3 regions of the Streptomyces sp. NPDC002573 genome follow, and region 1 is predicted to be linked to each of the others. Evidence: riboswitches for the same ligand, from Rfam matches in the RefSeq annotation. Region 1 holds a riboswitch; each other region holds the start of a gene.
The links. A riboswitch is a leader RNA that binds a small molecule or an ion and turns the genes downstream of it on or off. The one in region 1 is predicted to bind thiamine pyrophosphate.

Region 1 (9,580 bases):
CCGAGCCCTTCTACAAGGGTGACAACACCTTCCTGCACGGCTACACCTTCGGTGGCCACCCGGTGTCGGCCGCGGTGGGCCTCGCCAACCTCGACCTGTTCGAGCGCGAGAACCTCAACCAGCACGTGCTCGACAACGAGGGCGCGTTCCTGTCCACGCTGCAGAAGCTGCACGACCTGCCGATCGTCGGCGACGTCCGCGGCAACGGCTTCTTCTACGGCATCGAGCTGGTCAAGGACAAGAACACCAAGGAGTCCTTCAACGACGAGGAGACCGAGCGCGTCCTGTACGGCTTCCTCTCCAAGGCGCTGTTCGAGAACGGTCTGTACTGCCGTGCCGACGACCGCGGCGACCCGGTCGTCCAGCTCGCGCCGCCGCTGATCTCCGACCAGAAGACGTTCGACGAGATCGAGCAGATCCTGCGCGCGACGCTGACGGAGGCCTGGACCAAGCTCTGAAACATCCCGAGGTTCCGATCGCCCAGCTGGCTGATTCATCCTTCTGGATGATCAACAAACGGCCCCGTGCCGCCCGTTCGAGTGAGAAACGGCGGTCCGGGGCCGTTGCTGTTCCTGGCTTCCGGTGCCGTCTGCCTAGCGTGCGAAGTGACCGATCGGCCCCGCCTTCGTTCCCCCGAACGGGTTCCCCGGACGGGGATCGGCACGGGAAAAACGGATCTGAACCGAGGTGTACGCGATGGTGGCCCCTCCGGACAACGACGTGCTCTGGGCGCACGCCCTGCACTTCCAGCACAATGGTTCGCCCGCGCTCTGCGGTGTCTCCGTGGGGGTGCGGGAGGGCGAGATCCTGGCCGTCACCGGCCCGCGGGGGAGCGGCAAGACGACCCTCCTGCAGTGCCTGGCGGGGCTGCTGCCCACCCAGCGGGGCGAGGTCTGGTTCAACAGCACACCGGTGCACACCATGGGCTCGTTCAGCCGTGAACGGCTGCGCCGCGACCGCTTCGGCTGGATCGACCCGGTGCCGCTGCTCGTACCCGAACTGAACGTGTGGGAGAACACCGCCCTGCCACTGATGCTGCGCGGTACCGGCCGCCGCCGGGCCAGGACCGCGGCCCTGGAGTGGCTGGAGCGGCTCGACATCGGCGGCTGCGCCCGCAGGCGCCCGGACGAGCTGACCGGGGCCGAACGGCAGCGGCTCGCGGTGGCGCGGGCGCTCGCCGCGTGCCCGACCGTGCTCTTCGCGGACGAGCCGACCGCCACCCTGCACCGCTCCGAGGCCGCCCAGGTGCTGCGCACCCTCACCGCGGCGGCCCGCTCGCACGGCATCACGGTCGTCCTGGCCACGCTGCACCCGGACGTCGCGGCCCTCGCCGACCGTACGGTGTCCCTGCTGGACGGGCGGCCCGTGACCACGGTTCAGCTGCCTCCGGTCCCGGAGGCGGAGACGGAAGGCCGACCGGCGTGCTCGCTCTCCGTCTAGCCCGCGGGGCCCGCCCCCAGGTCCAGCTGTGCCGGCTGCTGGTCGCGGCGGCCTCGGCCGGCACGGGTCTGCTGCTGCTGTGCACGCTGGGATACGCCCTCGCGCACCCGGACGCGCCGGCCGGTTCGGTGCTGCGGCTGGTGTGGTGCGCCGTACCCATGGCCGCCACGGTGTATCTCGCGGTCTCCGTCGCCCGCACGGACCCCGGCACCCGCCCCCGGTCCGGTCTCGCCGCCATCGGCCTCGGGCCCGTCCGGCTGATGGCCCTGTCGGCCGTGACCACGGCCCTGTCGACCGCGCTCGGTTCGCTGCTGGCGCTGCTGGCCTTCCTGCATCTGCGCGGCGATCTGCCCTGGACGCCGTTCGGCGGCACGGCGGCCGGGTTCCTCGCCGCGGACGTGCCGCTGCCGCTGCCCGCGGCGCTCACCCTGCTCACGCTGGCGCCGCTCGCGGCGTCCGCGGCGAGCGCGCTCACCCTGCGGCCGAAGGAGGCGGAGGGCCGCCGCACCGCACGCCGCGGCCAGGCGCCGGCCGGCTCCGGCGGCGACGACGCCCCCGAGGACCTGGCCGCCGCTCTGTCGGACGACGTCGTGTCCGACCTGGCCCCCGCGGCCGGGCCCGCGCCGGGCGGACTGCCCTGGGGTGTGGCCGCGATCGCCGCGGGGCTCGCCGTGGAGGCGCACGCGAGCGGCTCGGGCGGGGCGCTGCGCTTCCGGCTGCCCGGCGGGGTCGCGGGCGGTCCCGCCGGGGTCCTGGTGGGCTGGGCGCTGACCGCGCTGGGGCTGGCCCTGGTCGGTCCGGCCCTGGCGTATCTGTGCGGCCGGCTGCTGGAGGCCGTGCGTCCGGGCGCCGTACGGCTGCTCGCGGGGCGCGGACTGCAGCGGGAGGCGGCGCGGATCGGGCGGCCGCTGGGCGTGGTGTGCGCGGTGGCCTCGGGGGCGTACGCCATGACGGCGCCCTACGCCGGTGCGCGGCTGTCCTTCGGGCCGCTCACCACGCTGGGTGCGCTGGTCGTGGTGGGGTGCGCGCTGACGACGCTGGTGACGGCGGCGATCGAGGCGCGGCGGGCGCGCGCCGAGACGGTGGCCGCGCTGGTGCGGCTGGGCGCCCCCGCCACGTTGCTGCGCAGCGCGGCACTGCTCCGGGCGGGCGCCCTGGCCCTGGTGTTCGCGCCGCTGACCTGGGCCGTCGCGGAGCTGGCCGCCATGCCGCTGAGGGGCTGAGCCCGCCCGGGAGAACTTTTTGAAGAAAGAGGGCCGTGCGCCGATGAGTTTCGCCGCGGCCCGCGGTCTCTTCCTCCGTACGGGCCGCCGCACGGAGCGCAACACCGTACACACCGTCACATCACCAGGAGACCGCTCATGTACCAGCAGATGATCTTCGTGAACCTGCCCGTCGTCGACGTCGAGGCGTCGAAGAAGTTCTTCACCGAGCTGGGTTACACGATCAACCCGCAGTTCACCACGGACGACTGCGCCTGTGTCGTCATCAGCGACACCATCATCGCGATGATGCTCAGCAAGCAGCGCTACGCCGACTTCACCAAGAAGGCCATCGCGGACGCGACGAGGACCAGCGAGGTGCTGCTGTGTCTCAGCGCCGAGAGCCGGGAGAAGGTCGACGAGCTGGTGGACCGGGCGCTCGCGGTGGGCGGTTCGGTCGCCGGGGAGACGCAGGACCACGGCTTCATGTACGGCCGTTCCTTCGACGACCTGGACGGCCACACCTGGGAGGTCGTGTGGATGGACCCCGCGGCCGTCCAGGGCTGAGCCCGCGCAGGTGAACGGGGTGCCACTGCGGGGGAAGTCGGTGTGGTCCGGCGGCTGTTCAAACGTCACGGCTGTTAATGACACGGCAAAGACGGGTGTCATGCCGGACATCGGCGTTGACAGCGCTTAGCCGCCGCTTATAAACCTGTTAGCCTGGTGGGGACGCTGTTGTTGGGGCAACGTCCCTGAAACCCCCCGCAGTTGCGCATCACGCGAAGGGCAATCGTGTCCATATCCTCCCGTACCGCACGATCAGTGCGCATCCTCGGCGTCGCCTCCGCCACCGCCGCGCTCGCACTCGGCGTCGCCGGCAACGCGCTCGCCTGCAACATCCGTGACTTCTCCGCCGTCGCGTCCTGCGACACCAAAGGCAAGGGCGTCATCACGGTCACGGACACGGACGCTTCCGGCAAGGAAGCGACCGTCACGGTCTACCTGGAGTTGAACGGCGCCGACGCGAAGCAGGTCGGCGAGCAAACGGTCAAGGGCACCAAGGAAGGTGCGACCGTCTCCTTCTCCGAGGACTGGGCGCCGAAGGCCCAGTACCGCATCCACGTCAACGCGAACAACGGCCAGGTCAACGAGGACGTCTCGCCGAACCTGACCACGCCGGACAAGGCCTGCACCACTTCGGAGACCGCCCCTCCGGCCAGCACTCCCCCGGCCTCGGAGACCCCGAAGCCGTCGGCCACCCCGTCCGCCTCGGAGTCCACCCCGGTGCAGTCGGCGAGCTCGCCCGCCGCTCCGGCCGGTGACAACTCCCCCTCGCCCGCGGCCGGCACCTCCAACCTCGCCGAGACCGGTGCCAGCTCCAGCACGCCGATGATCGCCGGTATCGCCGCCGGTCTGGTCGTCATCGGTGGCGGCGCGGTCTTCTTCGGCATGCGCCGTCGTGGCGCGTCGAAGAGCAACTGACGCACGCGGCAAGCCCGTACGAACGCAACGGCCCGCCCCGGGAGGGGCGGGCCGTTGCGCGTGCCCGGCACCGGACGGCCGGTGCCCGGCTACGGGGCGGATCCGTCCCCGAGGACGACGACCTCGGCCGCGTCGAACACCACCCCGGTCTCGTCGCCGGGCTCCGGTGCGGCCCGTAGCGGACATGCCGTCTCCAGCGCGGGTGCCTGCTCGGGCTGGAGTCTGACGGCGACATGGGTGCCGCGGAAGGTGCGTGCGGTCACCGTGCAGCGCAGTCCTTCGGGGACGGGCACGAGCCGTACTCCGGCGGGCCGTACGAGCAGGCCGCGCGGCCCCTGCGGGGAGCCCTCCGGGACGGGGACCTTGCCCCACGGCGTGTCCGCGGCCTCGCCGGAGACCGTCGCCTCCACCACGTTGTCGAAGCCGAGGAAGCGTGCCACGAACGCGTCCGCGGGCCGCTGCCAGACCTCAAGGGGCGTACCGGACTGGGCGATCCGCCCCTCGCGCATCACCACGACCCGGTCCGCGAGCGCGAAGGCCTCGCCCTGGTCGTGGGTGACCGCGAGCACGGTCGTCCCCAACCGGCCGAACAGCTCCCGCAGTTCGCCGACCAGGCGCTCCCGCAGCGACCGGTCGAGCTGGCCCAGCGGCTCGTCCAGCATCAGCAGCCGGGGCCGGGGAGCGAGCGCACGGGCGAGCGCCACGCGCTGCTGCTCACCGCCGGAGAGCGTGGCGACGGCCCGTCCCGCGGCCCCGGGCAGCCCGACGAGGTCCAGCAACTCCCCCACGCGCCCGTCCCGTTCGCCGCGCGAGACGCCCTGCATCCGCAGCCCGAAGGCGACGTTCCCGCCCACGTCCCGCTGCGGGAACAGCTGGTGGTCCTGGAACATCAGCCCCACCCCGCGCCGGTGCGCAGGCACCCCGGCCAGATCGCGGCCGTCGAGCACCACCCGCCCGGAGTCCAGCGGCTGCAGCCCGGCCACGGTCCGCAGCAGCGTCGACTTGCCGCCGCCGCTGGGCCCGAGCACGCACACCACCTCGTGCTCGGCGACCGCGAGGTCGACCCCGTCGAGCGCGGTGCCTCCCCGGAACCGTACGGTCGCCCGCTCAAGCGTGAGCATCGTCAGAACTCCCCCGTCCGATCGGTCCGCAACCGCTCCAGGACCAGCAGCGCCACCGCGCACACCACCATCAGGATCGTCGAAAGGGCCATCGCCTGGCCGTAGTTGAGGTCGCCGGGCCGAGCGAGCAGCCGCGCCACCGCGACGGGCAGCGTGGGGTTGCCGGGCCGGGCGATGAACACGGTCGCCCCGAACTCCCCCAGTGACACCGCGAACGCGAACCCGGCCGCGATCAGCAGCGCCCGCCGCACGATCGGCAGGTCGACCTCCCGCCACACCCGCCACGGCGACGCCCCGAGCACGGCCGCCGCCTCCCGCAGCCGCTCGTCCACGGCCCGCAGCACGGGCAGCATGGTCCGTACCACGAAGGGGGCGCCCACCAGAGCCTGCGCGAGCGGCACCAGGATCCAGGAACCGCGCAGGTCCAGCGGCGGCCGGTCGAGGGAGATCAGGAACCCGAAGCCGACGGTCACGGCGGACACGCCCAGCGGCAGCATCAGCAGCGCGTCGAAGCCCCGCACCAGACGGCCGGCGTCCCGGCGGGTGAGGGCCGCGGCGGCGAGCGAGCCGATCAGCACGGCGATGAGCGTGGCGGCGGCGGCGTACGCGAGCGAGTTGCCGATCGCGTTGACCGGCGCGACGAGGAAGGTCCCGCCGTCCGCGTGCGTCAGGGCCGCGTAGTACGCGAACCCGGGCGCCTCGAGCGACCGGGCGACGAGCACGGCGAGCGGCAGGACGAGCAGGACGGCGACGGTGGCGAGGACCGAGACGAGCAGCGCCCACTGGCCGGCACCACGCGGTCTGCGCGCCGTGCGGGACGCGTCGACCAGCCGGAGCGCGCTCTCCCGGCGGCGCACGGTCCAGGCGTGCACCACGAGGATCGCGCCCACCGCCAGGAACTGCACGATCGTCAGCACGGCCGCTGTGGACAGGTCGAAGAGCTCGGAGGTCTGCCGGTAGATCTCCACCTCCAGGGTGGAGAAGGTGGGGCCGCCCAGGATCTGCACCACACCGAACGAGGTGAAGGTGAACAGGAAGACCATGAGGCCGGCGGCGGCCACCGCCGGACCCAGGGCGGGCAGCGTCACTGTCCGCCAGGCGGCGGCGCGGGAGGCGCCGAGCACCCGCGCGGCCTCCTCCTGGCGCGGGTCGAGCTGCGCCCACAGGCCGCCGACCGTGCGCACGACGACCGCGTAGTTGAAGAAGACATGCGCGAGCAGGATGGCCCACACGGTGGTGTCGAGCCGCACGCCCCACAGGTCGTCGAGGAGTCCGCCGCGGCCGACGAGCGCCAGGAAGGCCGTGCCGACGACCACCGTGGGCAGCACGAACGGGACGGTGACGACCGCGCGCAGCAGCTGCTTGCCGGGGAACTCCAGCCGGGCGAAGACATAGGCGCCGGGCAGCGCCACCAGCAGGGTGAGCGCGGTGGACACGAGCGCCTGCCAGGTGGTGAACCACAGCACATGCCGGATGTCCGGCTGTGCGAGCACGTCCGCCAGGCGCCCGAGGCGCCACACCCCGTCGACGCGCAGACCGCGCGCGACGATGGCGGCGACGGGGTAGGCGAAGAAGACCGCGAAGAACACGACGGGCAGCGCCATCAGCCCGAGGCGCGCCGCACCGCCCCGGTTCGCCCGCTTCCTCGGGGCTACTTCAGTACGAGCGACGTCCACGACCTGACCCACTGGTCACGGTTGGCGGCGATCTTCGTCGGCGCCATGGTCTCGGGGTTCTTGGCCGCGGGCCCGTACTCGGTGAACTCGGCGGGCACCCGCGCGCCCTGCACGACCGGGTAGACGTACATGTTGAGCGGCATGTCCTCCTGGAACCTCCTGCTGATCAGGAAGTCGAGGAACGCCTCGGCGCCTTTGGGGTTGTGAGCGTTGCTCAGCAGCCCCGCGAACTCGATCTGGCGGAAGCAGGTGCCGGTCGCGACGCCGGTCGGCGCGGTCGTGGGCCGCGGCTTGGCGTAGACGACCTCGGCGGGCGGGGAGGAGGCGTACGACACGACGAGCGGCCGGTCGCCGCCCGACTTCCTGCCACCGGCCGAACCGGAGAACTCCTGGTCGTAGGCCTGCTCCCAGCCGTCGACCACCTTCACGCCGTTGTTCTTGAGCTTGTTCCAGTACTCCTGCCAGCCCTTGTCGCCGTACTGTGCGGCGGTGCCGAGCAGGAAGCCGAGGCCCGGCGAGGAGGTGGCGGCGTTCTCGGTGACGAGGAGGTTCTTGTAGGCGGGCTTGACGAGGTCGTCGAAGGAGGCCGGCGGGGCGAGCTTGTGGTCGGCGAAGTACTTCTTGTCGTAGTTGACGCAGATGTCGCCGTAGTCGATCGGGGTGACCCGGTGCTTGTCCCCGTCCAGCTGGTACTGCGCGCCGACCTGGTCGAGTCCCTTGGCCTTGTAGGGCTGGAAGAGCCCGTTGTCGAGGGCCCGGGACAGCAGCGTGTTGTCGACGCCGAAGAAGGCGTCGCCCTGCGGGTTGTCCTTGGTGAGGATCGCCTTGTTGACGGCTTGGCCCGCGTCGCCGTCCGGGAGGACCTTGACGTGGTAGCCGGACTCCTTCTCGAACGCCGCGATGACGCTCTTGGAGGCGGCCCATGAGTCGTGGCTGACGAGGGTCACGGTCTTGGGATCGCCGCCGCTCCCTGCGGTGGAGCCGGACGATCCGCACGCGGACAGCGTGACCATGCCCAGCCCGACGGCGACGGCCGCGAACTGCTTGCCGGTGATGCCCACTGATTTCCTCCTGGAGGTGACCAGGAAGAGACGCGGCCCTGCCCGGGAACCCCGAAAAGTCCCGGGCAGGGCGCAACAGCTCGAGTGAAGACCGAACTCCCTACCCAGAATGACCTGGGCGAGGTTCAGAGGGTCTGCGGGCTCTCCCGCACTCTCAGCGCTGTGGCGCTCCCCTGTCGGAATATGCAGATATGAACAGCCATGAACAGCTATGACTGATTACGGACTACGAGATAGGACGGCCATCAGACTACCGCTCGATGGCCGCCAGCTGACCACACGCTCCGTCGATCTCCTGGCCCCGGGTGTCCCGGATGGTCGCCGGCACTCCATGGGCTGCGATCGCCTCGACGAACGCCTTCTCGTCCTCGGGCCGCGACGCGGTCCACTTGGAGCCGGGCGTCGGGTTGAGCGGGATCAGATTGACGTGCACGGGCCTGCCCTTGAGCAGCCGGCCGAGCCGGTCACCGCGCCACGCCTGGTCGTTGATGTCCCGGATCAGGGCGTACTCGATGGACAGCCGGCGCCCGGACCTCTCGGCGTACTCGAACCCGGCGTCGAGGACCTCGCGTACCTTCCACCGCGTGTTGACGGGCACGAGGGTGTCACGCAGCTCGTCGTCCGGTGCGTGCAGCGAGATCGCGAGACGGCACTTGAAGCCCTCGTCGGCGAAGCGGTGGATGGCCGGCACCAGGCCCACGGTCGACACGGTGATCCCGCGCTGCGACAGCCCGAGCCCGTCCGGCGCGGGGTCGGTGAGGGCGCGGATGGCGCCGACGACGCGCTTGTAGTTGGCGAGGGGCTCGCCCATGCCCATGAAGACGATGTTGGACAGCCGCGCCGGGCCACCGGGGATCTCACCGTCGCGCAGCGCCCGCATGCCGTCCACGATCTGGTGCACGATCTCCGCGGTGGACAGGTTGCGGTCGAGGCCGGCCTGACCGGTGGCGCAGAACGGGCAGTTCATACCGCAGCCGGCCTGGGAGCTGATGCACATGGTGACCCGGTCTGGGTAGCGCATCAGCACGGACTCCACGAGCGTCCCGTCGAAGAGCCGCCACAACGTCTTGCGGGTGGTCTCCTGGTCGGTCGACAGATGCCGTACGACGGTCATCAGCTCCGGGAGCAGTGCCTCCTGGAGCCTGCCGCGAGAGGTGGCGGGGATGTCGGTCCACTGCTCCGGGTCGTGCGAGTACCGCGCGAAGTAGTGCTGCGAGAGCTGCTTGGCGCGGAACGGCTTCTCGCCGATCGCGGCGACCGCCTCCTTGCGCTCGGCGGGCGTGAGATCGGCAAGATGCCGCGGCGGGGTCTTGGCTCCGCGCGGCGCGACGAAAGTGAGTTCTCCGGGCTTAGGCATGGCCTTACCAGTGTCGCAGATCCAATCGGGTGACCTGCGGCTCTCACAAGCTACGGCTGTCGTTAGTAGTCGTCACCGGTCGCCGCTGAGCGGCCTCGGACGGCCCAGAGACGGCCCAGGAACGATCACTCGTCGGCTGCCTGTCACTCATCGAGCCGAACCCTGACCTGGTGCTTGTGGGCGTGCCCGAAGACCTCACCACCGACGAAGGTCCCGAGGACTGGGAGGTCCATCCCCGGCG
Region 2 (9,580 bases), on a different contig from region 1:
GACCGGCTGGGCTACCGGCCCTCGGCCGCGGCCCGCACCCTCCGCACGGGCAAGTCGGGCCTCATCGGCCTGACCGTGACCACGTACGGGGATGAACCTTTCACCTTCACCGAGTTCGCGTACTTCGCGGAGATGGCCCGGGCCGCCACCTCCGCGGCGCTCGCCCGGGGCTACGCCCTGGTCATCCTGCCCGCCACCTCGCGCCACGACGTGTGGTCCAACGTCGCCCTGGACGGCACCGTCGTCATCGATCCGTCCGACCAGGACCCGGTGGTCAGCGAGTTGGTCCGGCAGGGGTTACCCGTCGTCTCCGACGGCCGGCCCGCCGGCACCCTCCCGGTCACCGCCTGGGTGGACAACGACCACGAGGCCGCGGTCCTCGGCATCCTCGACCATCTGGCCGCCGCCGGCGCCCGGCGCATCGGGCTGCTGACCGGCACCACGACGGACACGTACACCCATCTGTCCACGACCGCCTACCTGAACTGGTGCGAGCGCGTCGGGCAGGATCCGGTCTACGAGGCCTATCCCGCCCACGATCCCTGCTCGGGCGCCGTCGCCGCCGACCGGCTGCTGGCCCGCCCCGACCGCCCCGACGCGGTCTACGGGCTCTTCGACCCGAACGGCACCGATCTGCTCGCCGCCGCGCGCCGCTACGGACTGCGCGTCCCCGAGGACCTGCTCCTCGTCTGCTGCAGCGAATCCGCCGTCTACGCGAACACCGAGCCGCCCGTCACGACGCTCTCCCTGAAGCCGCGCCGGATCGGTACGGCAGTGGTCCAGCTCCTTATCGACGCCATCGAGGGCATCGAGTCGGACCAGCCGGTCGAGCAGGTGATACCGACGGAGCTGATCGTGCGCACCTCGTCCCAGCGACGGCCGCCCCGGACCACGGTCAGCCCGCCCCGGTCGCCCGAGCACGGATGAGGGCTCCGAACGAGACGGGCGCCCGGCCCGCTTTCCCGTTCCGTTCGGAGCTCCGAGCCGTCGGTGTGCCACGGGTCACGCACAGGCTGCCCACGGTCGGGTGACGCGCAGATGGCCCGCGGGCGCGTGAGGTACCGGGTCACAGGGGAGAAAGCCCCGCCCATTTAGGGCGAAAGCCGCGGTGAGGCGGGGTCCTTCCCCGATTCACCACCCCTGGGTCATCACATGGCGCGATCCGCATTCCTATGATGGGCCCACGACACCGCGGACCGCTGCGACCAGGCAGTCCGATGCGGTGCAGATGCGGCGCGATGGTGGAGGGGTCGATGACTCAGGGGGCCGGTCAGGGACCCGAGGCGGAGCGGGCAGCGACGTTGCGTGACTTCCGGGTGCCCGCGTACGTCCACGAGACCGGCCCGTACGCGCAGAGCACGCCCCCCGGCGAGGTCCCCGGACCCGTCGCACCCCCCGAGGCCTACCCCCACGGCTACTCCGACGCGTACACGCCCACCGAGCGGGACCTCCCGGTCATCAACCGCGGCGACACGCTCCAGGTGACCGTCGACCCGGCGTCCGAGCCCGCCCCGCTCCCCGCCGAAGGGCCCGGACCGCTGTTCGTGGTCGGGGACGTCCACGGCTATCTCGACCAGCTCATGGCGGCGCTCCAGGAGAAGGGGCTCATCGACGCCCAGGGCAACTGGTCCGCGGGCACGGCCAGGCTGTGGTTCCTCGGGGACTTCACCGACCGCGGCCCCGACGGCATCGGCGTGATCGACCTGGTGATGCGGCTGTCCGCGGAGGCGGCGGCGGCCGGTGGCTACTGCAAGGCGCTCATGGGCAACCACGAGCTGCTGCTGCTCGGCGCCAAGCGGTTCGGCGACACACCCGTCCACTCGGGCGCGGGGACCGCGACCTTCCAGGCCGCCTGGCTGCTCAACGGCGGCCAGAAGACGGACATGGACCGTCTGCAGGACCACCATCTGCAGTGGATGGCCCGTCTCGACGCGGTGGAGGAGGTCGACGGCCACCTCCTGGTCCATTCCGACACCACCGCCTACCTCGACTACGGCGACTCCATCGAAGCGGTCAACGACACCATCCACGAGACGCTCACCCGCAATGACGCGGACGAGGTGTGGGACCTCTTCCGGAAGTTCACCAAGCGCTTCTCCTTCCGGGACGAGGGCGCCGAAGCCGTGCGCTCCCTGCTGGGGACCTACGGCGGCCAGCGGATCGTCCACGGCCACAGCCCCATCCCCTATCTGCTGGGCGAGGTCGGCTCGGAGGAGGGCGACGACGCCTCGGGTCCGGTCGTCGAAGGTCCTCACGTCTACGCGGACGGACTAGCGATCGCGATGGACGGCGGCGTGACCATGGCCGGAAAGCTGCTGGTCCAGCAACTCCCCCTGGATAGCTGAGGATTCACCGGGCAGGCATCTCCCGGACGGGGGCCGTCCGAGGAATGCCCGGGCCGTGGGGCAATTTCTGGAAACCCCCTGTCACCGTGTGCCGTCGCCGCTCTACCATCGGCTTATCCGTAGCAGGCTCCCCTCCGTTTCTGCCCGACGGCTCGTCAGCATGCCGAGCCACCAGCCCTACGGAGCATCGGGGGATGCACATGAACAGCGTTCCGCAGCACCTGCTGAGCGAGGACCGCCAGGACTATGAGCGGGTCCTCGGTGAGGCGCTGCGCTCCGCACCACACCACCCGGAACTGGCCGCAGTGGGACAGCGGCTCAATGCCGAACAGCTGCGCACCATGGCACTGAACGCCACCGCCCTCATCACCGCCGCGGCAGCCGCCGAATACCAGCACTATGTGCTGGTGCGGGAGGAAATGCGCCGACCGGCACCACCCACCCCGCCCGTCCACGAGAGCACCGACGACAGCGACTCCACGGAACCGGACGCGGACGGCCAGGGACTCGCCGCCACGATGGGGGAGGCGACGGCGAGCGCCGGAGCCGGTGCCGTAGTCGCCGTCCTCGCCCCGTTCCTCGCCGGCGCCGCCGCGGCGATCTTCCTGCTCGTGGGCTACATCCTCAAGATGGTCAACCCGCACCAGGCGTTCGCCCGGACCCTCCTGACCACAGGGTGGGTCTTCGGCGCGGTCACCGCGGCGGCGATCCTGGTCGCCGCGACCGGCCTGCTGCTGACCGCCCTGCGCAACAGTTCGTCGGCGCACGATGCCGACGCCCAGAGCGAGTTGATCGCGGAGGTGACCCGGGCCCGGGAGCTCTGGCACGCGGCCCTGCTGGAGCGCGGCATCCTGCCGTTCCTCCGCGAGGCGCTCGCCGACCCGGGCACGGCCGTGATGAGCCGGAAGGAACCGGAGACGGCTCCCAGCCGTATCCCGCACCTCGGCTACGACCGCCCGGGCTTCAGCAGTCCCGACAGCGGCCCCGCCGCGGGCACGCGTCCCAGCTTCAGCAGCCCGGACTTCACCAGCCCGGACTTCGGAGGCCCCGACCACCAGCCGGAGTGACGGGTCTCGCGCGACAATCGGCCGGCCGTGCCGAGCAGGCGGCGCAGGGGGCCATGGGGCCTTCCCGCACCCCGGGCCGTCCCCTGGACCGCCCCGGCCCGAACCACCCGCCGAAGCCCGGCCCGCCCCTCACAAGGGACCGCGGGCCGGTACTTCAGCCTGCGCCCGCCGCCGAACGCATTGTCGCCATGGACATGAGGGTCCGGCCACAAGGTGCGCGCGATTCTGCTCGACGGTGATCACCTGGTGTTCCTGCGCCGGGGGTGGCCGGACGGCTCCCGTACTGGACGACCGTCGGGGGCAGCGTCGAACCCGACGACGCCGATCTCGAAGCGGCACTGCGCCGCGAGGTCATGGAGGAGATCGGGGCCACGATCGGCCCCGTCACCGAGGTCCTGACGGTGACCAAACCGGGCGAGAGCGTCACCGTCACCCAGCACTACTTCCTCGCCGACTTGCTGGAGATGCGCCTGGACCGCCGCAACGGTCCCGAGCTCGACACCCCGGACACGGGTGACTTCGAGCCGACCCGGGTCCCGCTGCATGCTCCGGCCGTGACGGCGCTCGGCCTTCAACCCCCCGAACTCTCCGACTACGTGCTTGACCACGTCGAGGTATGGAGAGCCGGATAACGGGTCCGCCCCGAGCACCGATGGCGGCCCGGCGCGTGGTCGAGGAGGTCAACGGCACCGCCCCTGCGTCGCTACGGCTGCTCGGTGGTGAACCGCTGCCAGACGTTCGATGCGAAGCGTTCGGTGCCGGGTTCTGCCGGTTCCGCCCCGAGGAAGCGCCAGAAGTCGAAGACGGCCTGGGCCTCCATACGGCCCCAGAGGTCGCCGTCACGGACCGGTCGGTTCCACGGATCGTCCTCTTCCCACAGGAAGTCCGGGTACGACTCGTCGCCGTAGTCGTAACCGGTGATATAGCCGCGAGCATGCTCCAGGTCCAGCTTCAGCGCCGGGAACTGCGCCACCAGCAGTTCCGGGCGCCCGTGAACAGGGCGATCGTCGAAGAAATGCTGATCTCCGTCGGTCCACTGGACGAACTGATCCACCGCAGCGCCGTGATGAAAGAGCTCGTATCCCCAGTAGTCCCCGTCGTACATGAAGGTCAGCAGTCCGGGACAGTCGTACGTCCGCGAGACATGGAACTGCGCGCGCCGCCGCAGCTCCCATTCCCAGCCACGCGTCCACTCCAGCACGGTCCAGCCGTTGTACTGCTCGTGCAGGGTGTAGAACGTCCGTCGCCTTCTCCGCGGCGGGCGGGAGTCGATATCCCTCGCCCTGCCAGAACTCGGACAGTGCCTCGTACACCTGTAGGTGATCGACACCGTGAAAGAGGTTGCACCGCAGAAATCCACCCATGCGCATCACTCCCGGCCAAGAGGGCATGGACGATGTCCGCGAGCCGCCCCGTCGTCCACAGCACCGGTCACAGGGCCCAGAGGAGCAGGTGTTCCTCCAGGCGGCGCGAGTATCGTGGCTTACCCCAGAGGCGATCCGCGAGCCATTTTGACGGTCCACCGGACTGCGCTGGAGCCCTCCTCGAGAGCCCCAGCGCCACGTTGGCCGTCAGTCGGCGACAGGCAGGTACACCCGGTTCCCCGCCTCCGCGAACTCCTTCGACTTCTGGAGCATTCCCTCGGCGACCTCCTGCGCCGACGCGCCCTCAGCCGTCGCACCACCGAAGCGCTGCGTGATGTCCCGGCTGATCTTCATGGAGCAGAACTTCGGACCGCACATCGAGCAGAAGTGAGCCGTCTTGGCCGGCTCCGCGGGGAGGGTCTCGTCGTGGAAGTCGCGGGCCGTGTCCGGGTCGAGGGCCAGGTTGAACTGGTCCTCCCAGCGGAACTCGAACCGCGCGTCGGACAGCGCGTCGTCCCACTCCTGCGCGCCCGGGTGCCCCTTGGCGAGATCGGCCGCGTGGGCGGCGATCTTGTAGGTGATGACGCCGGTCTTGACGTCGTCACGGTCGGGCAGGCCCAGGTGCTCCTTGGGCGTGACGTAGCAGAGCATGGCCGTGCCCCACCAGGCGATCATGGCGGCACCGATGCCGGAGGTGATGTGGTCGTACGCCGGCGCGATGTCCGTGGTCAGCGGGCCGAGCGTATAGAACGGAGCTTCATCGCAGATCTCCTGCTGCAGATCGATGTTCTCCTTGATCTTGTGCATCGGGACGTGTCCCGGGCCCTCGATCATCGTCTGTACGTCGAAACGCCTGGCCACACGGCCGAGTTCCCCGAGGGTGCGCAGTTCCGCGAACTGTGCCTCGTCGTTGGCGTCCGCGATCGAACCCGGCCGCAGACCGTCGCCCAGCGAGTAGGTGACGTCGTAGGCCGCGAGGATCTCGCAGAGTTCCTCGAAGTTCTCGTACAGGAACGACTCCTTGTGGTGGGCGAGGCACCACGCCGCCATGATCGAGCCGCCGCGCGAGACGATGCCGGTCTTGCGGTTCGCCGTCAGCGGCACGTACGCCAGGCGCACACCCGCGTGGACTGTCATGTAGTCCACGCCCTGTTCGGCCTGCTCGACGACCGTGTCCTTGTAGATCTCCCAGGTCAGTTCCTCGGCCTTGCCATCGACCTTCTCGAGCGCCTGGTAGAGCGGCACCGTGCCGATCGGCACGGGGGAGTTGCGCAGCACCCACTCACGGGTGGTGTGGATGTTGCGGCCGGTGGACAGGTCCATGACTGTGTCGGCGCCCCAGCGGGTCGCCCAGGCCATCTTCTCGACCTCCTCCTCGATGGAGGAGGTCACCGCGGAGTTGCCGATATTGGCGTTGACCTTCACCAGGAACCGCTTGCCGATGATCATCGGCTCGATCTCCGGGTGGTTGACGTTGGCCGGCAGCACCGCGCGGCCCGCCGCGATCTCCTCACGGACGACCTCGGGTGAAACGTTCTCCCGGAGAGCCACGAACTCCATCTCCGGCGTGATCTCCCCGCGGCGCGCATAGGCGAGCTGCGTCACCGCGTTGCGCTCGCGACCGCGGCGCGGCTGACGCGGGCGCCCCGGGAACACCGCGTCGAGGTTGCGCAGGCCTCCACGCGGGGAGGTGTGCTTGATCCCGTCGTCCTCGGGACGGACGGGGCGACCCGCGTACTCCTCGGTGTCGCCGCGAGCGATGATCCAGTTCTCCCGCAGCGGCGCGAGGCCCCGGCGGACGTCGGTCTCGGCTACTGGATCTGTGTACGGGCCGGAGGTGTCGTACAGGGTGACCGACTGCCCGTTGGTGAGATGCACTTGACGGACCGGCACCCGCAGATCGGGGCGCGAACCCTCGATATACGCCTTGTGCCAGCCGATGGACTTCCCGGCCCCCTGGGGCTCTTCCTCCTGAGCGGAGGCAGGCGTGCGTACGTCCTTGACGGTCATAAGACCTACTCCCTACGCCGGCATTACCCGGTAACAGGTTCAGCGGTCGGCACAGCCGTCTCCACTCGCTGATGTTCCACGTGAAACATCGCGTCTACGGAGGTCAGTGCCCTCTCAGCCCGGTGCTCCGAGCTCCCGCGTGTGCAAAAGTCCCTTCACGCTAGCGTCTAATTGGGTGAGCTGAACAGTGGGCCCTGCGCCTTCTTGCGATGATCGGGCGGTGCCCCCGACGCAGCATCTCCCCTCGCACCCGTCGCCCGAGCCGCCGCACCACCATGGCCCGGACGACAGACACAGCCGCCGAGACGGGCACGGCCACGGGCCCGGCGGTGGACACGGCCACTCCCACAGTCACAGCCATGGCCCCGCGGCCCCCGTGTCGCGGCATCTGCGCAAGGTCATCGCCGCGATCCTCATCCCGTTCACCGTGGCGGTCATCGTCGGTCTCGTGGTGCTGTGGCCCGGCGGGGTCCCGTCGCACAAGCGCTCCGGCGTCGGCTTCGACCAGCAGACCCAACAGGCCACGGTCACCACGGTCGTGGCGGTGGACTGCAAGTCCGTGAACGCCTCGGGTGGGGGCCCGATCGGCGACACCTCCCTCACCGGCGGCTCGTCGGCCCCGCAGACACCGTCCGGCACCTGCAAGAAGGCGACCGTCCGCGTCGACACCGGCAAGGACAAGGGCCGTACGTTCACGGAGATCGTCCAGCCGGACCAGTCACGACAGCTGCACCAGGGCGAGAAGGTCGTGGCCGCGTACGAGCCCTCCGCGCCGAAGGAACTGCAGTACTCGGTGACCGATGTGGACCGCACGTTCCCCATGGCCCTGCTCGCCGGCATCTTCGCCGTGGCGGTGGTGGTCGTGGGCCGGATGCGCGGGGTCATGGCACTCGTCGCGCTGTCCGTCAGCTTTCTGCTGCTCAGCCTCTTCATCCTGCCCGCGATCCTGGATGGCTCGAATCCGCTGCTCGTGGCCGTGGTCGGGTCGAGCGCCATCATGCTGATCGCCCTCTACCTGTGCCACGGTCTGTCGGCCCGTACCTCCGTGGCGGTGCTCGGCACCCTCGTCTCCCTGTCGCTGATCGGTCTTCTCGGCTCGGAGTTCATCGGCTGGGCCGCGCTGACCGGCAACACGGACGACAGCACCGGCCTGATCCACGGCCTGTACCCGCACATCGACATGAGTGGCCTGCTGCTCGCCGGCGTCATCATCGGATCCCTCGGCGTGCTCGACGACGTCACGGTGACCCAGACGTCGGCGGTCTGGGAGCTGCACGAGGCCAACCCGACGATGGGCTGGCGAGGGCTCTACCGCGCGGGCATCCGCATCGGCCGCGACCACATCGCCTCGGTCGTCAACACGCTCGTCCTGGCGTACGCGGGTGCCGCCCTGCCCCTGCTGCTGCTCTTCTCGATCGCGCATAGCAGTGTGGTGTCGGTCGCGGGCAGCGAGCTGGTCGCCGAGGAGATCGTGCGCACCCTGGTCGGCTCGATCGGGCTGGTCGCGTCGGTGCCGGTGACTACGGTCCTGGCGGCGATCGTCGTCTCGGCGGACCGCCCGGCCACACTCGACGCCGCCCCGGCTCCCGTCCCGGCCCGTGGCGGGAGAGGGCGCCGCCGCAAGCACTGAGACTCCCTGCCGCGCTCCAGCTCCACCCTGAACTCACCGAGGCCATCGGGGACTTCACCCGGACCACCGCGATCCTCGCGATCGAGATCCGCAGAAGCGTTACGCCTGCCACCGCGCCCGTACCGCCGGCCAGGAACCGTCACGGCGTGAGGAACCGTTCCGGCGCGGCACGCGGTCTCAGCCCGCGCTCTGCTCCTCCGCCAGGATCCGGTCCAGTGCCTCGTCCAGATGCGCGTCGAAGTCGGCAAAAGAGCCCTCCTGCCCCAACGGCACCAACTTGTCGGTGCGGTCGAGGAACGCGACCAGAGGCACCGCGCCGGACCGGAACAGTGCCCGGTCGGCGCCCACCTGGAGCCGGATCAGCACATCGCCGAAGATGTCCGGCTCGGCGGGCGCGATGTGCACATCGCCGTCGCCGCACGGCCGGCCCACCCCGTCCACCAGCAGTTCGCGACCGAACGCCCACGTCACGGGGGCGTCGCCGGGCAGATGGAAGGTCAGCCGCACCGCATAGGGATCACAGGTCTCGTAACACAGCTCCACCGGAATGCGGAAGGAGAGCTCCTCCGACACGAGAAAGCTCATCATGACCTCTGCCTGCACCGACTCGCGCATCGCCTACCCCGTCAGTAGCCGTCGACTGGCCAGGAATGATCCCCCTGACACCTGCTGGAAGTTTGCTGAAAGTGCATGGCAGATCACAAGGAGTGAGTTTTCAGATGCTGATAGAGATGGCGAGTGTCCCTGTCAGTCTGTCGATCTCCGACTGCAGCCGACGGGCCGTCGGCAGCAGCCGGTCGGCCTGGTGGGAGGGCAGGGAGATGGCCACCGCGGCTGCCGTCGCACCCGTGGTGAGGGGGACCGCCGCACAGGCAGTACCGAGCGCGTACTCCTGCCGCTCGACGACCGGTTCCGCATGCTCCAGGTACTCCAGACGGCGCAGCAGGCTGCGATTGTCACGCAGCGTGTAGGGAGTGATCGGCCGCACCGGATAACGGTCGAGATGGTCGCGCCGGGCCTCCTCGTCGAGCTGCGACAGCAGGCACTGACCGAGCGCGTGCGCGTGCCCGGTCTCGCGGAAGTCGGCCCACTCCTCGGCCGCCGGGATGCCCGGGCTGTCGGCAACACCGAGGAGCTCGATCTCACCCTCGCGGTAGACCGCGT
Region 3 (9,580 bases), on a different contig from region 1:
CGTCGGGCCCCATCCGTGCGCGTACTCATCTCACCGAATGAGTACGGATACTCAGGCCTGAGCGCTCATCCCCACGTCCCGGAGGCCGCGAGGGGGCCGGACGCACGCCGAGGACACTGATCACCGGCCCGTGGCCGGGCTGTCGGCGGTGGCGGATAAAGTCACCGGCATGGCACGGATTGCGGTGATCGGCGCCGGGATGGGCGCGATGGCGGCTGCCGCCCGGCTGGCCGTCGCGGGCCACCGGGTGGTGGTGTACGAGCGTACGGAGACGTACGGCGGTGCGGTGCGCCGTCTCATACGTGACGGCTTCTCCTTCGACACCGGCCCGGGCCTGCTGCCGCTCCCGGCGGTCTACCGCGACCTGTTCGTCAAGACCGGCAAAGAGCCGCTGGAGAGCCTGGTCGAGCTGGTCCAGGTGGACCCGTCCGCGCGGCACGTCTTCGCGGACGGCACGGAGCTCTCGCTGCCGAACGCGTCACGCGCGGGCGCCGTGTCGGCGCTGGACGCGGCGCTCGGCGGCGGGGCGGGCGAGCGCTGGGGCGACTTCCTGGTGCGGGCCCGCGAGGCCTGGGACCGCACCCGCAGGCCGCTCCTGGAGGAGCCGCTGTGGCCCAACTGGGCGGATCTGGCCGAGCGCGAGCCGTACCCGTCGGTGCCGCACCGCAGACTGCTGCGCACCCGGCAGGCCAGCACGCTCGCCGAGGTCGGCGCCTTCGAGCTGCGCGACGAGCGGCTGCGGGCCCTGCTGGAGAGCCATGCCCTGGCGTACGGCCTGGACCCCCGGACGGCACCGGCGAGCGCGGCGGTGCTGCCGTACATGGAGCATGCCTTCGGCACCTGGTACGTGCGCGGCGGGATACGGGAGCTGGCGCGTGCCGTGTACGAGCGGTGCGTGGCGCGGCGGGTGGAGTTCGTCTTCGGCGCCGAGGTCACCGGGATCGTTGAGAAGGACGGCCGGGCCGCGGGCGTGGAGCTGGCCGGGGACACCTCCGGGGCGCCCGGCTCCCGGGGCGGATCGGTGGTGGAGGCGGACCATGTGGTCGCCGGGGTGGCGCCCGCCGTGCTGGACCGCCTGGTGCCGGGGACGGTGTCGGTGCGGGGGGCCGGCGAGGTCCCGGCACAGCGCGGCATGCCCGCCCGGCTGACGGTGCTGCTGGCGCTGCGCGACGGACGGCCGGAGGGGACGGCGCACCGGACGGTGGTCCACCCGGCCGACCGCGAGGGCGAGTTGGACCGCCTGTTCGGGGCGGAGGCCGGGCTGCCGGCCGCCTCGACGGTGACGGTGCTGCGCCCGGACGACCCCGCGCTGGTGCCCGACGCGGAGCACGAGGCGGTCACCCTGTCGGTCACGGTGCCGGCGGGCCTGAGCCCGGCCGCGTCCGATGTGGACCGGATCGTGGAGACCGCCGAGCGCGCGATACCCGGTCTGCGCGACCGGGTGCTGTGGCGGGAGGTGCGCGCCCCTGGCGACATCACCGAGGAGACCGGTGTGCCCGGCGGTGCGGTCCCGGCACCGGCCCTCGCGGCGGCTGGCGGACGGCTGCTGCAGCCGTCCAACAGCACGCGCCTGCCCGGCCTCTTCACGGTCGGCGGCTGGTCCCACCCCGGGGGTGGGCTTCCGCACGCCGGGATGTCGGGGGCCCTGGTCGCCGGGCTGATCGTGGAGGGGCCGGACTTCCGGGGCTCGCAGTGAGGCACCGGGGGCCGTCCGTGCGCGAGGGCCCGGTGCTCGGCACCGGGCCCTCGGACAGCTGTGAGGCGTTCGTTCAGAAACGGTACTGCTCGTCGTAGCCGTGGCCCTGCGCGGTGCCGTTCGGTGCCGTGCCGTTCCCCTGGTACGGGTACGGCTGCTCCTGCGGGAGCTCACCGCCGAACGCGTCCTCGTTGCTGCGTTGCTGGGGGACCCAGACACCGCCGGCCGGGGTCTCGCCGTAGGTACCGACCGGGTACTGCTCCTGGCCGTACGCCTGCTGTCCGTACTGCTCCTGACCGCCGTACGCGGGGTCGTAGCCGCCGCCGTAGGTCTGGGTGCCGGCGTAGGGGTCGGAGTAGCCGCCGTACTGCTGCTGGGCGCCCTCGTAGCTGTAGCCCTGCTGGTTGTAGCCGGAGTAGCCGTCGTAGGCGTAGGCCTGCTGGTCCTGGGTCTGGCCCGCGTTCGCGTAGGACGGGTCCGTGGCGGCCGCGTACGCCGCGCCCGTGTAAACACCGTACGAGCCGGTCTCCTCGGGCAGCGGCTGCGGCTCGTACACGGCGGTCGCCTCGGCGGCGCTCTCCGCGGGCTGGGCGCGGTTGAAGACGTTGTCGTCGTCGTAGGCGTCGTCCTGCGGGGGCGTCGCCGCGGTCAGCTGCTCGTCGTCGGGGCCGTCGTCGTCCGGCACGTGCTCCTGCCGGGCCGCCTCGCCCCGGCGGCGCTTGCTGCCGCCACCCTCACGCGGACGGTTTCCGACCGCCCAGCCGGCCGCGAAGCCGCGGCGGAACGACAGCGTGACGTAGGTCTGCCCGACCGCGAACGCCGCAGCGCCCACGGCGATGACCAGCACCGAGGCGGTCAGCACGCCGAGCACGACTCCGAGGAAGCCGACGAAGGCCAGCAGCCGCCAGCGCAGTCGTGCCTTGTACTGCAGCAGCACCTCGCCCAGAAGCCACAGCGCGACGATGCCGAACGCGATGTAGAGGACCGCCCAGCCCATGTACGCCCCTCTCCCAGTGGCCGCTACGCAGTGTGTCGTAGTTGGGTGCGACCGGTCTAGGCCCGCTGCGGGTGGTGCAGGCCCAGATTTTCGTAGATTTCCAGCGTCGCCGTGGAGTTGTTGAGTGTAATGAAGTGCAGTCCGGGGACTCCCTCGGCCAGCAGCCTCGAGCAGAACTCCGTGGCGAACTCGATGCCAATCGAGCGTACAGCCGCCGGATCGTCTTTCGCTGCGAGGATCCGCTCTTTCAGGGCGGCCGGGAGGGCGGCGTTGCTGAGCTGCGGCAGCCGCTCCAGCATCCGCACGCTGGTCACGGGCATGACCTCGGGGATGACCGGGGTCGCACAGCCCGCCGCGGCGACCCGGTCGCGCAGCCGCAGATAGGACTCCGGCTGGAAGAACATCTGGGTGATCGCGTAGTCGGCGCCGGCCCGGCACTTGTCGACGAAGTGCGAGACGTCCGTGTCCCAGTCGCTGGAGCGCGGGTGCATCTCGGGGAAGGCGGCGACGCCCACACAGAAGTCGCCCGCCTCCTTGATGAGCCGGACCAGGTCGGCCGCGTAGGCCAGGCCCTTGGGGTGCGGGACCCAGTCGCCCATCGGGTCGCCGGGCGGATCGCCGCGGACGGCGAGCATGTTGCGGATCCCGGCGTCCGCGTACTGGCCGACGATGTTGCGCAGCTCCGCGACGGAGTGGTTGACCGCGGTGAGGTGGGCGACCGGGGTCAGCGTCGTGTCGGCGACGATCTGCTCGGTCTCCCTCACCGTGCCCGCGCGGGTCGAACCGCCCGCGCCGTAGGTCACGGAGACGAAGTCCGGGGCCACCGCCTCGACCCTGCGCAGCGCGCTCCACAAGTTCCGCTCGCCCTTGGGGGTCTTCGGCGCCGAGAACTCGAACGAGTACGTCGTCTTACCGGTGGCGAGGATGTCACGCACCGTTCGCGCGCGATCAGACCTCGTGGATGCGGTTCCGAGGGCCATAGTCGCAGGTTAGCCAGGGGGAGGCGGTCCCCCAACCGGACGCTGGAGATTTGCCGGAATTGTCGCGCTGTTGTCCACCAGTCGGACATCCGCGCATGGTCGGGCCGACGAACCGGCCGTTCTACGCCGTCCGCAGCCGCTTCGCGAACTCCGCCGCCGCGGCGCCGGGGTCGGTCGCCTCCGTGATCGCGCGGACGACGACCACCCGGCGGGCGCCGGCCTCCAGTACCTGGTCCAGATTGCCGAGGTCGATGCCTCCGATGGCGAACCAGGGCCGGTCGGTGCCCACCGCGGCGGTGTGCCGGACCAGGTCGAGGCCCGGGGCGGGGCGGCCGGGCTTGGTGGGGGTGGGCCAGCAGGGCCCGGTGCAGAAGTAGTCCACGCCGTCCTGGACGGCGGCGGACTCGGCCTCCGCCACGGAGTGCGTCGAGCGGCCTATGAGGACCTCGTCGCCTAGGACGGCGCGGGCCGCGGGGACGGGCAGGTCGCCTTGGCCGAGGTGCAGGACGTCCGAGGCGGCGGCGTGGGCGACGTCCGCGCGGTCGTTCACCGCGAGCAGCTTGCCGTGGCGGGCGCAGGCGTCGGCGAAGACCGCCAGGTGCTCCAGTTCCTCGGCCGCCTCCATGCCCTTGTCGCGCAGCTGCACGATGTCGACGCCCCCGGCCAGGACCGCGTCGAGGAACTCGGCGAGGTCGCCCTGGCGGGTGCGGGCGTCCGTGCACAGATAGACGCGGGCGTCGGCGAGCCGGGCGGTGCGGGCGGTGTCGGGCACGATGGGTCCCCCGGGGTCGGTGGCGTACGGGCCGCGGCGGGCGCGGTCGGCCCGAGGCCGGGGCCCGTGGACCCGCGGCCCGTACGCCGGACGGTTGTTCTCGATCGGATCAGACGGCGAGCGCCTGAGCGCGGCGCTTCACCTCCGTGCCGCGATTCTCCCTGAGGGCCTGCGCGGGGGTGCCGGGGAGGGTCGGGTCGGAGGTGAACAGCCACTCGATCATCTCTTCGACCGTGAAGCCGTCGTCCCGCAGGAGGGTCAGGGTCCCGGACAGGCCCTTGACCACCTTGTCCCCGTCGATGAAGGCGTCGGGGACGTGCAGTGCGCGGTTCTCGCCACGGCGTACGGCGACGAGCTGGCCCTCCTTGACCAGCTGCCGCACGCGGGTCACCTCGACGTCGAGTGCCTCGGCGATGTCGGGGAGGGTGAGCCAGCCGGGGACGAGAGCATCAATCTTTGCGTCAATCTCGGTCACGGGATCAAGCGTGCCATCCCGGACTGACAGTCGGAAGCGGGGCACCTCCGGCAGAGTGCCGGTTGCCTCCGGCGGTGGACACGGAGGGCCCCCGCCGTCCCGCGAACGGGGGCATGGGCGGGCCGGGACGCGGCGCCCGGGACCTGCCCCTACGCCGTCGCCTCCTTCAGCGGGCGCGACGCGTCCGCCAGCAGCTCCGGGTCCATCGGGGTGCCCGACTCGATCAGCCGGCGGCCCTGCGCCAGGTCCCGGGGGCGGCCCACCGCCAGCAGGCCCACCAGGCTGCCCGAGCGCAGCCAGCACACGGCCCAGGCGGCACCCTGCGGGCTCCCGCGCCAGACGGTCGTGTCGGCCGCGGCGTGGTGGCCCACGTACTGGACGAAGCGGCCGAACTGCTCCGACCAGAAGTACGGCACGGGGTCGTACGCCATCGGGGTCTCCCCGATGATGTTCGCGGCCACCGTGCGCGGGCCCTGGAGGGCGTTGTCCCAGTGGTGGACCAGCAGGCGCTGCTCGTACCGCCCCGACGGGAAGGACGCGCAGTCCCCGACGGCGTACACGTCCGGCACCGAGGTGCGCAGGTGCTCGTCGGCCAGCACCTCCCCGTGCGCGCCCAGCTCGACGCCCGAGCCGGCGAGCCACGCCGTGGCCGGACGTGCCCCGATGCCCACGACCACCGCGTCCGCCGGCACCCGGGACCCGTCGTCGAGCACCACGGCCCCGGACTCGATGCGGTCCACGCGCGCGTGGGTGCGCAGTTCCGCCCCGCTGTCCGCGTACCAGGCCGCCATCGGGGCGGCCACCTCCGCGGGCAGCGCCCCCGCGAGCGGCCGGTCGGCGGCCTCCACCACGGTCACGGTGCAGCCCGCCTCGCGCGCCGCGGTGGCGAACTCGGCACCGATCCAGCCCGCGCCCACGACCACGATGTCGTGCTGTTCGGCGAGGACCGGCCGCAGCCGCTCGGCGTCGTCCAGCGTGCGCAGCAGATGCACCCCGGGGACGCCTTCCGCGCCGGGCAGCTGGATCGGTTCCGCTCCGGTGGCGAGGACCAGCACGTCGTAGGCGACGGGTCCCTCCACGGTGTCCAGCTCGTGGTCGGCGGTGCGCAGGCCGACCACCTCGCAGCCCAGCCGCAGCTCGATGCCGAGGGCCTCGAAGTCGACGTCGAAGGCGGAGCCCTCGGCCTTGCCGAGCAGCACGGCCTTGGACAGCGGCGGCCTGTCGTACGGCTGGTGCGGCTCCGCACCGATCAGCGTCACCCGGCCGGTGAACCCCTGTTCGCGCAGCGCGACCGCGGTCTGCACCCCGGCCATGCCCGCACCCACGACGACGACGCGCCGTGCCGAATCGCCCCGTTCCTGCGTCTGCTCGCTCACCTGATCACCCTAGCCAACTGACAATGTGTCAGTCAGCGGGCATGCTGAGTGACCTGCTGCACAGCACTCGTCCCGCTGCCTGCCGCGATCCCGCCCGAGCCCTGCCTGCCGGCGACCGGGGCGGTCCCCTTGCGCCTACCCGCCGCGGCTCCGGACAACCTCGGCCCCCCCGGGAGGCTCCCTTACCGGCGCGGACGGGCACGGATTAGGGTGGCCCCCGTACAAGCACTCGCGGGAGCCCGGACGCACCGGGCTGAGAGGGAGGCTGGCCGGCCTCCGACCGTACGAACCTGATCCGGATCATGCCGGCGAAGGGAGGGGGCTGAACGCCCATGTCACCCATACGTACCTCGGACGTCCTCGTCGTCGGGGGCGGGATCATCGGACTCGTCACGGCCTGGCGCGCCGCGCAGCGCGGGCTCGCCACGACCGTGGTCGACCCCGCTCCGGGTGGCGGCGCCGCCCAGGTGGCCGCGGGGATGCTGGCCGCCGTGACCGAACTGCACTACGGCGAGCAGACGCTGCTCGCGCTCAACCTGGAGTCCGCACGGCGCTACCCGGACTTCGCCGCCGAGCTGACCGAGGCCACCGGTCTGGACCTCGGATACCGCCGGTGCGGCACGCTCGCCGTCGCGCTGGACGCCGACGACCGCGCCGATCTGCGGGACCTGCATGCCCTCCAGCAGCGCTCCGGCCTTGCGTCGGAATGGCTGAGCGGCCGTGACTGCCGACGCCTGGAGCCGATGCTCGCCCCCGGGGTGCGCGGCGGGCTCAAGGTCGACGGCGACCACCAGATCGACCCGCGGCGGCTGGTCGCGGCGCTGGTCACGGCCTGTGAACGGGCCGGGGTCGGCTTCCACCGGGGCTGGGCCGAGCGGCTGACGGTGCTGCGGGGGCGGGTCGCCGGCCTCAGGACCGCCGACGGCACCGACCTGGCCGCGGAGCAGGTGGTGCTCGCCGCGGGCAGCCTCAGCGGGCAGCTCGCGGGGGTGCCCGACGAGGTGCTGCCGCCCGTACGGCCCGTGAAGGGGCAGGTGCTGCGGCTGACCGTGCCGAAGCGGTACGCCCCGTTCCTGAGCCGTACCGTGCGCGCCGTCGTCCGCGGCGGCCACCTCTACCTGGTGCCGCGCGAGAACGGCGAGCTGGTGGTCGGCGCGACCAGCGAGGAGCTGGGCTGGGACACGACGGTCACCGCGGGCGGGGTCTACGAGCTGCTGCGCGACGCGCACGAGCTGGTCCCCGGGATCACCGAGCTGCCCCTCACCGAGACCCGGGCCGGACTGCGCCCGGGCTCCCCGGACAACGCGCCGCTGCTCGGCCCGACCGAGCTGGACGGCCTGCTGCTGGCCACCGGCCACTACCGCAACGGCGTCCTGCTCACCCCGGTGACCGGCGACGTCATGGCCCACGTTCTGACCACGGGCGACCTCCCGGACGAGGCGCGCCCCTTCACCCCCCGGCGGTTCGCCGCCACCGCGCTCACGGAGCAGCCCGCATGAACATCTCGGTCAACGGAGAGTCCCGCCAGTTCGCTCCCGGCACGGCGCTCGACGCCGTCGTACAGGCCCTCACCGGTGCCCGCTCGGGAGTGGCCGCCGCCCTCAACGAAACCGTCGTCCCGCGCACGCAGTGGCCGTCGACCGCCCTCCACGAGGGTGATCGCGTCGAGGTCCTCACCGCCGTCCAAGGAGGCTGATCCCATGGCCGACGATCCCTTCGTCCTCGGTGGCACGACGTTCTCCTCCCGGCTGATCATGGGGACCGGCGGCGCGCCGAGCCTCGACGTCATGGAACGGGCGCTGGTGGCGTCCGGCACGGAGCTGACGACGGTCGCGATGCGCCGCGTAGACGCCTCGGTGCACGGTTCGGTGCTGTCCGTGCTCGACCGGCTCGGGATCCGGGTGCTGCCCAACACGGCGGGCTGCTTCACCGCGGGCGAGGCGGTGCTCACCGCCCGTCTCGCGCGCGAGGCGCTCGGCACGGATCTGGTGAAGCTGGAGGTCATCGCCGACGAGCGGACCCTGCTGCCCGACCCGATCGAGCTGCTGGACGCGGCCGAGACCCTGGTCGACGACGGTTTCACCGTGCTGCCGTACACGAACGACGATCCGGTCCTCGCCCGGAAGCTGGAGGACGTCGGCTGCGCGGCGATCATGCCGCTCGGCTCGCCGATCGGCTCCGGACTCGGCATCCGCAATCCGCACAACTTCCAGCTGATCGTCGAGCACGCGCACGTGCCGGTGATCCTGGACGCGGGTGCGGGCACGGCCTCGGACGTGGCCCTGGCCATGGAGCTGGGGTGCGCGGGGGTGATGCTCGCCTCGGCCGTCACCCGGGCGCAGGAACCGGTCCTGATGGCGGAGGCCATGCGGCACGCCGTGGAGGCGGGCCGCATGGCCCGGCGGGCGGGGCGCATCCCGCGCCGGCACTTCGCGGAGGCGTCGTCCCCGACGGAGGGCTTGGCGCGCCTGGACCCGGAGCGGCCCGCCTTCTGAGACCCCGGCCCGGCCGTACCCGGCGCGGGGACGGCCGGGCCGCGTGCGGTCCGCGTCACAGCTCGGCTGCAGTCATGCTCCGGGCAAGCGGGAGCGGAGGGGACCGACAGTGGTCCCTCGTAGACTCACCAGCGTGGATACGACCCTTCAGGACCCTCTCGTCGGGCAGGTGCTCGACGGCCGCTATCGCGTCGACGCGCGGATCGCGATCGGCGGGATGGCCACGGTCTACCGGGCCCTGGACACCCGCCTCGACCGCATCCTCGCGCTCAAGGTGATGCACCCGGCGCTGGCGGCCGACGCGACCTTCGTGGACCGCTTCATCCGCGAGGCCAAGTCGGTCGCGCGGCTGGCCCACCCCAATGTGGTGCAGGTCTTCGACCAGGGCGCCGACGGGTCCTACGTCTATCTCGCCATGGAGTACATCGCGGGCTGCACCCTGCGGGACGTGCTGCGCGAGCGGGGGGCGCTGCAGCCGCGAGCCGCCCTGGACATCCTGGAACCGGTGCTCGCCGCGCTCGGCGCCGCGCATCGCGCCGGTTTCGTGCACCGGGACATGAAGCCGGAGAACGTCCTGATAGGCGACGACGGCCGGGTCAAGGTGGCCGACTTCGGTCTCGTCCGGGCCGTCGACACCGTCACGAACACCACGGGCGCCGTCCTCGGCACCGTCTCCTATCTCGCCCCGGAGCAGATAGAACACGGCACGGCCGACCCCCGGGTCGATGTGTACGCGTGCGGGGTGGTGCTGTACGAGATGCTGACCGGCGCCAAGCCGCACGGCGGCGA

Region 2: it holds a riboswitch for thiamine pyrophosphate, as region 1 does, so the genes downstream of both, thiC (phosphomethylpyrimidine synthase ThiC) here and ACFYX0_RS34200 (thiamine ABC transporter substrate binding subunit) in region 1, are expected to answer to the same signal.
Region 3: it holds a riboswitch for thiamine pyrophosphate, as region 1 does, so the genes downstream of both, thiO (glycine oxidase ThiO) here and ACFYX0_RS34200 (thiamine ABC transporter substrate binding subunit) in region 1, are expected to answer to the same signal.

The regions. Positions count from the first base shown of each region.
Region 1 is NZ_JBIARC010000050.1:49,429-59,008, forward strand. Features, by position in the region: gene ACFYX0_RS34165 (aspartate aminotransferase family protein) at 1-458, shown strand, start outside; gene ACFYX0_RS34170 (ATP-binding cassette domain-containing protein) at 697-1,440, shown strand; gene ACFYX0_RS34175 (hypothetical protein) at 1,422-2,663, shown strand; gene ACFYX0_RS34180 (VOC family protein) at 2,802-3,209, shown strand; gene ACFYX0_RS34185 (LAETG motif-containing sortase-dependent surface protein) at 3,465-4,124, shown strand; gene ACFYX0_RS34190 (ABC transporter ATP-binding protein) at 4,214-5,245, opposite strand; gene ACFYX0_RS34195 (ABC transporter permease) at 5,248-6,921, opposite strand; gene ACFYX0_RS34200 (thiamine ABC transporter substrate binding subunit) at 6,897-7,934, opposite strand; TPP riboswitch at 8,062-8,167, opposite strand; gene rlmN (23S rRNA (adenine(2503)-C(2))-methyltransferase RlmN) at 8,233-9,339, opposite strand; gene ACFYX0_RS34210 (hypothetical protein) at 9,483-9,580, opposite strand, start outside.
Region 2 is NZ_JBIARC010000034.1:13,764-23,343, reverse strand. Features, by position in the region: gene ACFYX0_RS28310 (LacI family DNA-binding transcriptional regulator) at 1-927, shown strand, start outside; gene ACFYX0_RS28305 (metallophosphoesterase) at 1,254-2,345, shown strand; gene ACFYX0_RS28300 (hypothetical protein) at 2,540-3,412, shown strand; gene ACFYX0_RS28295 (NUDIX domain-containing protein) at 3,676-4,044, shown strand; gene ACFYX0_RS28290 (hypothetical protein) at 4,116-4,613, opposite strand; gene thiC (phosphomethylpyrimidine synthase ThiC) at 4,984-6,786, opposite strand; TPP riboswitch at 6,779-6,935, opposite strand; gene ACFYX0_RS28280 (YibE/F family protein) at 7,007-8,416, shown strand; gene ACFYX0_RS28275 (SsgA family sporulation/cell division regulator) at 8,594-9,031, opposite strand; gene ACFYX0_RS28270 (IclR family transcriptional regulator) at 9,132-9,580, opposite strand, start outside.
Region 3 is NZ_JBIARC010000002.1:246,202-255,781, forward strand. Features, by position in the region: gene ACFYX0_RS03240 (phytoene desaturase family protein) at 170-1,696, shown strand; gene ACFYX0_RS03245 (hypothetical protein) at 1,770-2,693, opposite strand; gene metF (methylenetetrahydrofolate reductase [NAD(P)H]) at 2,750-3,673, opposite strand; gene thiE (thiamine phosphate synthase) at 3,795-4,445, opposite strand; gene ACFYX0_RS03260 (Rv2175c family DNA-binding protein) at 4,555-4,920, opposite strand; gene ACFYX0_RS03265 (NAD(P)/FAD-dependent oxidoreductase) at 5,070-6,296, opposite strand; TPP riboswitch at 6,518-6,630, shown strand; gene thiO (glycine oxidase ThiO) at 6,629-7,795, shown strand; gene thiS (sulfur carrier protein ThiS) at 7,792-7,992, shown strand; gene ACFYX0_RS03280 (thiazole synthase) at 7,997-8,791, shown strand; gene pknB (Stk1 family PASTA domain-containing Ser/Thr kinase) at 8,925-9,580, shown strand, end outside.